Regions from separate parts of the Shewanella sp. H8 genome, predicted to be linked through region 2. Evidence: predicted binding sites of a transcription regulator. Region 2 holds the regulator's gene; each other region holds the start of a gene.

Region 1 (4,293 bases), 1.6 Mb from region 2:
TTCGATTAATACTGGTGCATTATGTTCTAGTGCATGAGCTCGAGCTTGTTGTGTGGCAGCTAACACCGCGAGCATGTCATTACCGTCAACACGGATAGTGTGCATCCCATAACCCACACCACGACTAGCAATACCGTTTCCGGCATATTGCTCTTCAGTAGGAGTAGAGATAGCATAACCATTGTTACGACAAAAAAAGATGGTTGGAGACTTAAGCACTGCAGCCATATTTAAACCGGCATGAAAATCACCTTCTGACGCAGCGCCTTCACCAAAATAACAAATGGCTACATTACGTTTGCCTTGTAACTTCATACCATAGGCAACACCTGTGGCTTGTGGAATTTGAGTGGCCAGTGGCGATGAAATGGTTTGGTAATTCAGTTCGCGACTGCCGTAATGAATCGGCATTTGACGACCTTTACCTAAATCTTTCTCGTTACTGAACATTTGATTCATAAATTGTTCAGTCGTAAAACCACGATAACGCAATGAGGCGTGCTCACGATATTGGGCCAAAATGACGTCGTCTTTATCAAGCGCTGCTGTGCTGCCAATAATTGAGGCTTCTTCACCAGTACAGGTCATGTAAAAACTAATTCGTCCTTGACGCTGCGCACCCAACATACGCTCGTCTAATACTCGTGTAAAAACACAAGTATCAAAGATTTTGTCGGCCAGAGCCTTATCGATTACTGGTAGAACCGCATTTTCATAAGTGGTGCCATCAGCTTGCAAAATACGCAAAATGGGGATGTGCAATGACGCTTTGTCTAAGAAGCTGACACGGTGCACTGTTTCATTGGTCAGTGGTGCGTTGCTCATATTATGCTCTTGTTATTGTTGAGCCCTGTTCAACATAAACATGGCTCTATTTATACTATGCGAGTAGACATTACGTTAACGTAAACTACCTATCAATACTTACTCTCACTGTAAACGTATTTTACTCACGATTAACATGTATATATTGCTTTACGACTATTCAATTTTCTCACTTAACGCTGGTACTAAACATAAAACAGTTCGCTGACCAATAGGCACATTTGCATTCGGAAATACGATTGCTTCTTGTGGGTGTTCAACTGTAATGGTATTACCGCCTTCTGTCGCTAACACTTCACCTTGACTAAAGGCACTGAAGTTTTCTACATCACCAGCAAAACTAAACTCAAAATCATCAAAGTGCTTATTAATAGAGCGCGATACTTTATATAAGTTCACCCTAGCGGCATCAAACGCTGGTACTTCTAGCACGATTTCAGTGATTAACTTTTCAAGCATAGTATGAGTTTGAATAAAACGACTCATATCGTTTTGGCCAAATGGCATCACTTTACCTAATTCAACGGTGAAAGCATCTGCTTGAAATTGCTCAGACGAATAGTAACTGAATGTGGTTGTTGGCTCATGATGAAACAACATAGTATCAACGCCACATGCCGCCAAAAACATAATTTGCTCGCCGCTGAAAGCGCGACCAGGGCGGTATGGATAAATCGCGAACTTTTCATGCTTGGAGGCACGTATTGCGGTATGTAAGTCATAATGAATACGTTGATTGTCGCTATTGGCATTGTAAAAGTCTGCCACGTATTGCTCTAACGCTTTGGCACGATGACGCTCTGGATGGCGTAAACCCTCGCCTTTAGAATGCGCGCCGCTAAATAAACGATTCATGTTTTCGTCAATAAAACGAGTTTTGTTGATAATAGCTGCTGGATTACCAATTAAAAACAAACAACGTTGTTTAGCGATAATTTTTTCACTCAAAAGATCACGAATTAATTGATTACATATTTCTATTGGCGCGGTTTCGTTGCCGTGCACAGCACTTGATAGCACTATGTCTTTAGTTGTTGGGGTATTAGGGGTGAACACAATCACACCAGTATCAAGCACATCCACACGAGTGTGATTGCTTAAGATAAAATTGAAACTGCCGTCTATTTTGTCTGGATTAGCTAAAGTATAAGCTAGAAAATCATTATCTTTAATTGGATTAGATAACACTATCAACTCCTTGAATGCTTTATTTTACGGCATGATTAATCTTACTGTTGCGCTTCACTTAATCTTACAAATTTTGCATGCCTATTTTTATCAGCGGATTCTAGCATAAGCGACAATATTTTTAATGGAGGCATAAGTTAGATTTATTTATTAATAAAACATTACTTGCAAAAAAAACAAATATTGAACACAATTACGGCCATCTAGACTTCTATAATTTGTTTTAAGGGTTTGTCATGGCGTTAGCAACATTTGGTGCAGGCTGTTTTTGGGGTGTTGAGTATTTTTTCCGTGAAGTTAACGGTGTAATAAACGCTACATGTGGCTACATGGGCGGTAAAGATTCAGCTTTGACTTATAAAGAAGTGAAAACAGGAACCACTGGTCATGCCGAAGTTGTGCAAGTTGAATTTGATCCTGAAGTTATCGATTACAACGAGTTATTAGATGTTTTTTGGAAAAATCATAACCCAACCATGTTGAATATGCAGGGTGGCGACATTGGCACTCAATATCGCAGCACTATCTTTTTTCATGATAAACAGCAAAAAGCCCAAGCCGAAACATCTAAGCTAGCGTTAGCACGCAGTGGTAAATGGGGGCAACGTCATATTGTCACTGAAATTGTACCGATTCAAACATTCCACATTGCTGAGGAATATCATCAAAATTATCTTGAGAAGAATAATTTACCAACCTGTCACCTAGTTTACTAAGTTGGATTAATCCGTATCATTATTATGACAAATTTCCGTTTCAAGCTTGTTGATGCAACACATATCTCAGCTTGAAGCGGATTATTTACACAATAGATAACCACAATCGATTTCCTACACTTAACTTCGCTTTACCCGCCGATGTAAATTCCATACAATCTCATCTATATTGCTTAAGGCAAGTTATTGGAGAACCAAATCATGAGTGAAGCTCGTCACGTTAACCTACTAATTTTAGGTTCTGGCCCTGCCGGCTATACCGCTGCTGTTTATGCTGCACGTGCAAATTTAAAGCCTGTAATGATCACAGGCATGCAGCAAGGTGGTCAATTAACCACAACAACTGAAGTCGAAAACTGGCCAGGTGATGCTGAAGACTTAACCGGTCCGGCATTAATGGAACGGATGCAAAAGCACGCTGAAAAGTTTGATACAGAAATTATTTTCGATCACATCAATGAAGTGAACTTAACTGAACGCCCTTTCCGTTTAAAAGGTGATAATGGCGAGTTTACTTGTGATGCACTCATTATTGCTACTGGTGCATCGGCTAAATATTTAGGCCTTCCATCTGAAGAAGCTTTTATGGGCCGTGGTGTGTCAGCCTGTGCAACCTGCGATGGTTTCTTTTATCGTAACCAAAAAGTTGCAGTGATTGGCGGTGGTAATACCGCTGTTGAAGAAGCGCTTTATTTAAGCAACATAGCTTCTGAAGTTCACTTAATCCACCGTCGCGATACTTTCCGTTCAGAAAAAATTCTGATCAATCGCCTAATGGACAAAGTGGCTAACGGTAATATCATTTTGCATCTTGACCAAACACTTGAAGAAGTGACTGGTAACGACATGGGTGTAACTGGTCTTAAGATGAAAAGTACTAAAGATGGTTCAGTAAGCGATCTTGAAGTAGCGGGTGTATTTGTGGCCATTGGTCACAGCCCAAATACGGGTATTTTTGCAGGCCAATTAGAAATGAATCACGGTTATCTAAAAGTAAACAGTGGCTTAGAAGGTAATGCAACTCAAACCAGCATTGAAGGTGTTTATGCCTGTGGAGACGTAATGGACCAACATTATCGTCAAGCGATTACTTCTGCAGGTACTGGTTGTATGGCGGCATTAGATGCCGAACGTTATTTAGACGCTCAAAAATAATCACCCCGCTAACGCGAGACAAAAAAGAGCAGTTTATCTGCTCTTTTTTATTGTCTGACAGATATTTTAAGGGAGTATGCACTAACCATTAAACTGCTTTTTGATAAAACACCGCTTCGGTATCGCCAAGTGGATCTTTGTGAATACTTTTATGTTGAAAAGTCATGCCAAGTTTTCTCATAATAGCGATCGATGCTAAGTTATCTTCTACCGCCAGTGCACTAATATGAGTGACTTCATCTATCGCACTCACTACCTCCATCACCGCTTGAGCGGCTTCTGTTGCATAGCCTTTTCCCCAACTCACATATTTGAAACGCCAACCTAATTCAAGATCATGCTGTTGTATATCGGTAAAAAAATGCATAGGTCTAACTAACACCCAACCTAAATACTGGCCACTTAATCC
Region 2 (4,293 bases):
TGAACTCTTTTTGCATTTGAATCATGCTACAACTGCATATTGTGCTATTTTACGTTATTTCACTCAAACCGCAGCTACCATTAACTCAAATTAAGCTTATTTAATTGCTGCCACGGCAGCTAAACCTGCTTTAAGATCAGTAAGAAGATCTTCTGCGTCTTCAATACCAACAGATAGTCTCAATAAAGTCTCTTTAATACCAGCCTCTTGCCGTGCTTGTGGGTCCATTGCTCTATGAGTCATAGTGGCCGGAACGGCGACTAAACTTTCCACTCCGCCTAAACTTTCAGCAATACTGAACAAAGACAACCCCTGTAAAAAGGCCACAACTTCAGCTTCGCCCCCTTGCAATTCAAAACTTAACATAGCGCCAAAACCTTTTTGTTGTTTTGCCGCAATTTCGTGACCGGGGTGGTCTTTTAAACCCGGATAGTAAACCTTGGTAACCACATCGCTGGCACAAAGTAATTCAACAATCTTTTGCGCATTACGCTGATGCTCGCGAATTCGCACTGCAAGCGTACGCAATCCACGCAGGGTTAAATAACTATCAAACGCAGAACCTGTCAACCCGAGGGTGTTTGACCACCAATGCAATAATTCACCTAACTTGGCATCTTTTGCCACAACAGCACCGCCAACAACATCACTATGGCCATTGATGTATTTGGTGGTTGAGTGGATCACAATATCTGCACCCAATAATAAGGGTTGCTGTAATATTGGTGACAAAAAGGTGTTATCGACTGCCACTAACGCACCAACATCATGACAAGCACGGCTGACAGCTTCGATATCAATTACACGCAGTAATGGATTAGACGGAGTTTCTAACCACACCATTTTAGGTTTCTGGGCAATAGCTTGGTTTAACGCATCAGCGTCAGTTTGATCGACAACCAATACCTTAAATTGACCTTTTTGGGCCAAGTTAGTAAATAAACGGTAACTACCACCATAACAATCATGAGGTACAACCAATAAATCATCAGGACCAAGTAAGCTGGTGACTAACGTAATGGCAGCCATACCGGTACAGGTCACCACGCCAGTAGCACCTTGTTCAAGTTTGGCGAGCGCCTCCCCCAAAATACACCGAGTAGGATTACCTGAACGACTATAATCAAACTCACGAGGATTATTATGACCATCGAATGAATAATTAGTCGATAAATAAATGGGAGGTACAATTGCACCATGTTGTGTGTCTGTTTCAATACCTTGGCGAACGGCCAATGTGGCGCTTTTATGCTTTGTCATAATTACTTCCTAAAATGTCACAAACACACAAGTAGATGTCTAGACGTCCAAATTTACCGAAGAGTTGTTCATCCGTCAACAAAAATAGACGCATAGACGTCTAAACATCAAGAAATCTATTTGCATCGTGATTAAATAGTCGCAATAATTTGACTAGAGTTTGTAACGGTTTAAAATCCGCACCGTATTTATCGTTAAGGGTAAGTTAATGACAGAATGGAATGGCGAATATATTAGCCCATATGCCGAACATGGCAAAAAAAATGAACAAGTAAAAAAGATTACAGTTTCAATACCGCTAAAAGTATTAAAAATACTAACAGATGAGCGCACCAGGCGTCAGATCAACAATCTGCGTCATGCAACTAACAGTGAACTGCTATGCGAAGCATTTTTGCATGCATATACAGGTCAACCATTACCTTATGACTGTGATTTGTCTAAAGATGAACCTGACAGTATTCCAAGTGAAGCGAAAAAGATAATGGATGATATGGGGATCGAGTGGGAAGAACTCGAATAGTTCATTGATTGGTGACTCGCTCACAAACTTTGAAACTGCCCCACTAAGAAGCAGTATGTTTTTATAGAGAACTTATGATGTCATTTATCGATCCAAGCACCTTGATACTGGCATCAGTTATCGTTTTTTTAGGCGCATTAACCCAAAGCTTAATTGGTTTTGGGTTAGCTGTTGTTGCCAGTCCACTATTATATATCGTTGATCCCGAACTTGTGCCCGTACCCATTATTGCAATGGGGTTTGCCATTTCTGCAATGACCTTATTTAGAGAACGTAATCACCTACAATTTAACGGATTACAATACGCCTTGCTTGGGCGGGTCCCCGGTGGCTTTTTAGGCGCAGGATTATTACTGTTTGCACCGCAAGCTATATTGGGACTGATCATTGCTGCAATTGTATTTATTGCGGTGATATTAAGTGTCTATCGCATCACTGCACCTATCAATAAAATGAGTTTATTTATCGCTGGTGTATTTTCAGGCATATTTGGCAACATCGCCGCTATTGGCGGTCCACCTATGGCTATTTTACTTGCAGGCAAAGATCCGAGTAAATTTAGAGCGGCATTATCAGCTTTCTTCGTACTGAGTTCGCTGATTGCATTAGCTATTTTAGCCATAGTCGGTTTAGTAGAGACTAAACATTTATGGTTATCGTTAATGTTATTCCCTTCTATTGTTGCGGGTTATCTAGTATCAGGATTGCTTATTAACCACGTTGATAAAAATAAAACCCGCATCGCGACCCTAGTCTTATGTAGTATTAGTGCCACTGTGTTAGTGATTAAATCAACTAGCGCACTAATCAACTAATCAACTAACCAACTAACCAACTCATAATGAGCTAACCATGGCCTCATTATGAGTTTTTAAGCTTTCCCTCAATAAAATCCTTCCTAAAGACTTATTTCACAGACCAAGTACAACAGATAACGCCTCCTTATTAATAAATCCACTGCAAGACTTTTCATCCAATTAGCAAACTTCATATTGTTACAAAAATGATCCATATCACAATAAGTCCATTAGATTTGATTCAATTAACTTTTTTTCAATTAGATTTTTCTCATGAATATGATCTACTTCAAATTAACACTACTCACTTTTAGGTAACATTATTCACAGCAAAGAAAGAAACACATATTACAAAATGCACCACCTATAAAAAGCCCTATAGAGGATAAAATGATGAACACATACGTTAAAGTTGGTATCGCACTCGCTATTGCATTATCACTAGGTAGCCAAGCAATGGCAGCCGAAGGTGGTAACCCTAAAAAAGGCAAACACCTTTACAAGAAAGAATGTAAAGCTTGCCATAGTGCCGATAGTGAAGGCCCTGAACTTACCCCTATGGCTAAAACCATGAGCCAATGGGACCGCTTCTTCTCTCGTGATAAACATAAAGCAAAACCTGCCGTTTTTGAGGCGCTGTCAGAAAAAGACTTGAAAGATATTCAACAGTTTTTATATGACCATGCAGCCGATTCAGATCAGCCAGCAACTTGCGGCTAATACCTGAAAGCTAAGAGCTTTTCGCTCTAAACGTTACATAAGCATAACAATCCAAAAAAAATTGGGGCGACGCCTCAGGGATTCTTACAACAAAAATTTGCCAGATTAAGTACATTATTTGGCAAATTGGGGGAGCAAGACTATGAGAACACTCATATCAATACTCGTTGCAAATGCACTCTTTATGAGTGGTGCTAGCTTAGCGGCCGATACCGATGCACAAAAGATTGCTGATCTTAAAGAACAACTCGCGACTATTAATGAAGATCTAGAATATTTAAATTCACGCGTTGACAAAACCGAGCGTCACACGGCATTAGACAGAATAGCCATTACGGGTGATTTTAGAACCAAAGCACATTCATTACATTATCAAAATGTCACTTGGAACCCAGCCATGAATGTTAATTTTACTGACTTCGCTACCAAAGCCATGTCAGGAGTATTTGGTGACCCAAGTAGTGCTACCTCACCGTTAGGCCAAATGATGATGGCTAACCCTGATTTAGCCACCGCATTTCAAAATGGTCAGCTACAAGGTGTTATGCCTATGGTGTTAGGCCAGAAAACCCAACAAGATATTGATAATGATATTTTTTATACTACTCGTTTGCGCCTAAACATTGATGCCAAAGTATGGGACAACGTCAGCTTTGCCGGACGCTTAACCATGTTTAAAAGCTGGGGAGATTCTACTGGAGTTAAAGTGTTTGACTCATGGAATGCATTCACCATGGACGGCACCAGTAGCGGTAGCACCAGTGGTGATGAACTAAAAGTAGAACGCGCCTATTTTAACTGGAAAGACATTAACGGCAGCGGCACTTATCTTTCTATTGGACGTCGCCCTTCAACGTACGGCCCACCAAGTCATTATCGTGAAAACGAACTTCGAGGCGGCACACCATCAGGTCACTTAGTCAATTTCAACTTCGATGGTCTAACCTTAGGTTACAACTTAGGGGATATCACCGGTATTGAAGGTCAAACAGT
Region 3 (4,293 bases), 430 kb from region 2:
AGGCCAAGTGAATATTTATCGTTATGCATTTTCGTTTTATCTTAAAGAAAGGCTTGATGAGCTTTCTGAGCCTTATAAAAAACTTGTTCAAGGTTATTGGGAATTAAATGAAAACATTGCGATGGATTGCATAGCATTAATACGTGAAGAAAGCGCAACCAATACGAGTAGTAAAATTGATGCAGACGAAATGCAAACATTAGCGCTATTTAGTGTGTTTGGCCAGGTGATTACGTTAACTGCATTTGCTTATTTAAACGCTGAGTTACCACGACCAGTATCGTTAAAAGTATTGAAATCACTCATTGATAAACAACAGCAGCAGTTATCACTAGAGGCTTTTGAATCATTAGGATTAGATGATGATTTACGCGAAGAGTTTTTAATTGCACATAACTTACGCCAAACACAAAATCCTGATTCACCGGGACTTGTGCTTCGACGCGTGTTATCTAAACGGGGTTTATTGATCAATCCGTTGTAGTTTTATACCTTCACTTGCTACCAGCTCGAACCACTTTTGGATTAAATTTGCATTAGTGGCATCGCGGCGATAGGCACCAAATAATGGACGTTTTAGTCCTTCAGCTCCTAATTTTACCGCGGTAAGACTTAATCCCTGACTTTCTCGGATAGACCAAGTAGGCAGGGTTGCTACGCCGTCATTACAGGCAACACGCTGTAATAACATTGAGGTTAAATCGCATTGTTTTTGCTCGCCAGGTTCAATGCCAGCAGGCTCTAAAAAGTGTTTATAAATGTCCAAACGTGCTAAAGGTACTGGGTAGCTAATTAAGGTTTGTTTTGCCAGTTGTGCTGGTGTTACAAATGCTTGTGCCGCTAAAGTGCTATCACTGGAAACGACTAATTTAACTTCAAAATCAAATAGATGTTGATAAGCAATGCTGTGGCCTGGTACTGGGTCTGATGTTAGTACTATGTCTAAACTACCCGTTTCCAACGCATTGAGTGAATCAAATAAATGTCGACTTGAAATATCAATTTGGGCCGCCGGAGCGTGTTGCTTAAATTGCTCTATAACGGGCATTAACCAACGGAAACAACTGTGACATTCAATACCCAGTTTAAGCTGCTGGCTTTCACCCTCTAAGCCGCGCTTAAGATCTGATTCAGTTGCAATCACTTTGGGTAAGATTTCTTCTGCTAGATTCAGCAGACGTGCCCCCTCATGCGTAAAGGTTAACGGCTTACTTTTACGCACAAAAATGCTTGAGTTAATCCGAGTCTCTAACTCTTTTATTTGATGAGAAAGCGCCGACTGAGTTACAAATCGTTTTTTAGCCGCACCCGCTAAACTGCCACTTTCTTTTAACGCCATCAAGGTGCGAAGGTGTCTAAGCTCTATCATTTTCTCTCCACATGAATCTTGCTCAACTAGCCGATGAAATCAATTCGATTGCTTGACAACAGAGTAACACAATAAACTTCTAGACGTCCAGACGCCTATGCAGTTTTTCTGCATAAATGTCCATAAATTTTTTGCTCAACGAAAAGGAAAGCAGTATGAAAATTTCAAGTTTAGGATTTCCCCGTATAGGGCGTCAGCGAGAATTGAAGTTTGCACTTGAGCGCTATTGGCGCGGTGAAGCGGCATTATCGGAATTAAAACAGGTTGCCAGTGAGTTGAAACGTACCCATTGGCAGTGGCAAGCAGACGCAGGCGTTGAGTTCGTTCCCGTAGGTGACTTTGCTTATTATGACCAAGTGTTAACCCTGAGCGCGACGTTAAATGCGATCCCCGAACGTCATCGTGCCACTCAAGCTGATGGCAGCCTAGCCGCTATCGACATTGACACATTATTTCGCGTGGCTCGTGGTCGATCGCAAACTGGCCAACATGCCTGTGCGGCAGAAATGACCAAGTTTTTTAATACTAACTACCATTATCAAGTACCAGAATTAAGCGCTGAACAAACATTCGAGATTGCCTTTGAGCAATTGTTTGATGAAGTGACAGAGGCACAACAATTAGGCCATCAAGCTAAACCAGTAATGCTCGGTCCAGTAACTTATTTATATTTATCTAAAAGCCTCACTGAGTTTAATAAGTTATCGTTATTACCGCAGTTACTATTAGCTTATGAGCAAATACTGTCTCGTTTTGCTGCCCAAGGTGTTAGCTGGGTTCAACTTGACGAGCCGGTACTTGCAGCGGATTTAACCGACGAGTGGCAGCAAGCCATTAACCACAGCTATCAATTTTTAGCGCAAAAAAAACCTACGTCATTGAATATTTTACTTGCCAGTTATTATGGTTCTATTGCCCATCATCAAGCATTGGTGAGCGCATTACCGGTAGAGGGATTACACCTTGATTTAGTAACAGCGCCAGAACAATGTGATGTGTTTGTTGATGCACTTTCTCGCCAACAAGTGCTCTCTATTGGGGTCATTAATGGCCGCAATGTGTGGGCTGCTGATGTTGATGTAATTGCTGAGCAAGTATCCGAATTAGCGACTACGTTAGGTGATCGTTTGTGGATTTCACCTTCATGTTCATTGTTGCATTGTCCTGTTGATGTCGAGGTTGAAACCCAATTAATGAGTCCATTGCTTGGTCAATTAGCTTTTGCAAAACAAAAGTTATTTGAGCTTAATGAAATTCACCAATTAATCGTTGAGCAAGGTTCTGCAACTAGCCAAGCGATTATTGATCGTTGCCAGCAACGCCGCTTGGCAAAAGCTGCCGCAGCTAATCAACAGGTTGTTGATCGTGTGTCGCAGTTAACCGCTGATGATTTTGAACGTATCAGTCCATTTGCCAGCCGTATTATTGCCCAACAGCAAAAGCTAGGGCTACCATTGTTACCCACGACTACCATAGGCTCATTTCCGCAAACCCCCGCTATTCGAGGGTTACGCAACCGCTGGCGTAAAGGCGAAATCAATGACAGTGATTACCGGTTACAGCTTGAACAAGTCACTCAAGACACTATTTCTCGTCAACTTAAATTAGGTATCGACGTGCTAGTTCACGGCGAAGCTGAACGTAATGACATGGTGGAGTATTTTGGCGAACAATTAGAGGGCGTTGGGTTTACTCAATTTGGTTGGGTGCAAAGTTATGGTTCTCGCTGTGTTAAACCTCCATTAATTTATGGGGATGTGTCTCGCCCTAAGCCCATGACAGTTGATTGGGCTACCTATGCGCAAAGCTTAACCGACAAACCTGTTAAAGGCATGCTAACGGGTCCGGTAACCATTTTGCATTGGTCGTTCGCTCGTGAAGATATTTCACGTAAAGATATTGCCAATCAACTTGCGTTAGCAGTACGTGACGAAGTGGTTGATTTAGAGAAAGCGGGTATTGGGATTATTCAAATAGATGAACCCGCATTTCGTGAAGGTTTGCCGATTAAACAAAGCCAATGGGCGGATTATTTAGCCTGGGCTGTTGATGCTTTTAAGTTATCGGCGGCAGGTGTTGAAGATGCAACTCAAATTCATACTCACATGTGTTATAGCGAATTTAATGACACTATCAATGCTATTGCAGCAATGGATGCCGATGTGATTACCATTGAAACATCACGTTCACGGATGGAGTTATTGAATGCCTTTGAAGACTTTCATTATCCGAACGACATTGGTCCTGGGGTATACGACATTCATTCGCCCAATATTCCAACGGTTGAAGAAATGGTTGACCTTATTACTAAGGCATCGGAGAAGATTCCGGTAAAACAATTATGGGTAAATCCTGATTGTGGTTTAAAAACCCGTACCTGGGATGAGGTAGAGCCCGCACTGCGTAATATGATTGAAGCAACGAAAGTGCTTAGACGTCGATTTTAATGTTGGAGCAAGTGTGGTTGCTCTCGATTAACTTGCAGAACTCAATTGAGTTAGGTTGAGTTCTGCTACTCCATTTTGCTCGTTATTACGCAGTGATTTTGCGGTGAACTGCGCTATTGTTTACTACACTAGAAATGTATTCAAAAAAACAATAGGAGCTATTATGAGTCACACTTATAAAGTCATTGAACTAGTGGGGTCATCACCTATCAGTTCAGATGAGGCGGTCAAAAATGCGATTGCAGAAGCCAATAAAAGTTTACTACATTTGCGTTGGTTTCAAGTTATCGAAACTCGTGGTCACTTAGAAGAAGGCCTAATTGCTCACTGGCAAGTGACCATTAAAGTGGGTTTTACCTTGGATCCCGATGCTTAATAATAGCGCTAGGTTTATGCATCTCTTGGTAGGCCCTTTTGTATTGATCTAATCACTCGTTGAGTTTTACGTGAAAGCGCCGACTGTGGCGCTTTTTGTAT

Evidence for each region. Region 2 encodes MetJ, which represses methionine synthesis genes. Its sites were predicted from a motif close to TAGACGTCTAGACGTCTA; they were not measured.
Region 1: a site for MetJ is predicted at 2,210-2,227, ahead of msrA (peptide-methionine (S)-S-oxide reductase MsrA). Genes of this name have one in related genera too.
Region 3: a site for MetJ is predicted at 1,442-1,459, ahead of metE (5-methyltetrahydropteroyltriglutamate--homocysteine S-methyltransferase). Genes of this name have one in related genera too.

Annotation. Positions count from the first base shown of each region.
Region 1 covers NZ_CP157213.1:2,261,296-2,265,588, forward strand. Annotated here, with positions in the region: gene ABIS04_RS09835 (thiamine pyrophosphate-dependent dehydrogenase E1 component subunit alpha) at 1-825, opposite strand, end outside; gene astE (succinylglutamate desuccinylase) at 982-2,013, opposite strand; gene msrA (peptide-methionine (S)-S-oxide reductase MsrA) at 2,250-2,729, shown strand; gene trxB (thioredoxin-disulfide reductase) at 2,931-3,884, shown strand; gene ABIS04_RS09855 (GNAT family N-acetyltransferase) at 3,973-4,293, opposite strand, start outside.
Region 2 covers NZ_CP157213.1:3,897,666-3,901,958, forward strand. Annotated here, with positions in the region: gene metB (cystathionine gamma-synthase) at 97-1,260, opposite strand; gene metJ (met regulon transcriptional regulator MetJ) at 1,469-1,783, shown strand; gene ABIS04_RS17005 (sulfite exporter TauE/SafE family protein) at 1,858-2,598, shown strand; gene ABIS04_RS17010 (cytochrome c) at 2,971-3,300, shown strand; gene ABIS04_RS17015 (DUF3373 domain-containing protein) at 3,443-4,293, shown strand, end outside.
Region 3 covers NZ_CP157213.1:3,465,176-3,469,468, reverse strand. Annotated here, with positions in the region: gene ABIS04_RS14995 (HDOD domain-containing protein) at 1-484, shown strand, start outside; gene ABIS04_RS14990 (LysR family transcriptional regulator) at 464-1,369, opposite strand; gene metE (5-methyltetrahydropteroyltriglutamate--homocysteine S-methyltransferase) at 1,525-3,816, shown strand; gene ABIS04_RS14980 (dodecin) at 3,980-4,192, shown strand; gene queG (tRNA epoxyqueuosine(34) reductase QueG) at 4,207-4,293, opposite strand, start outside.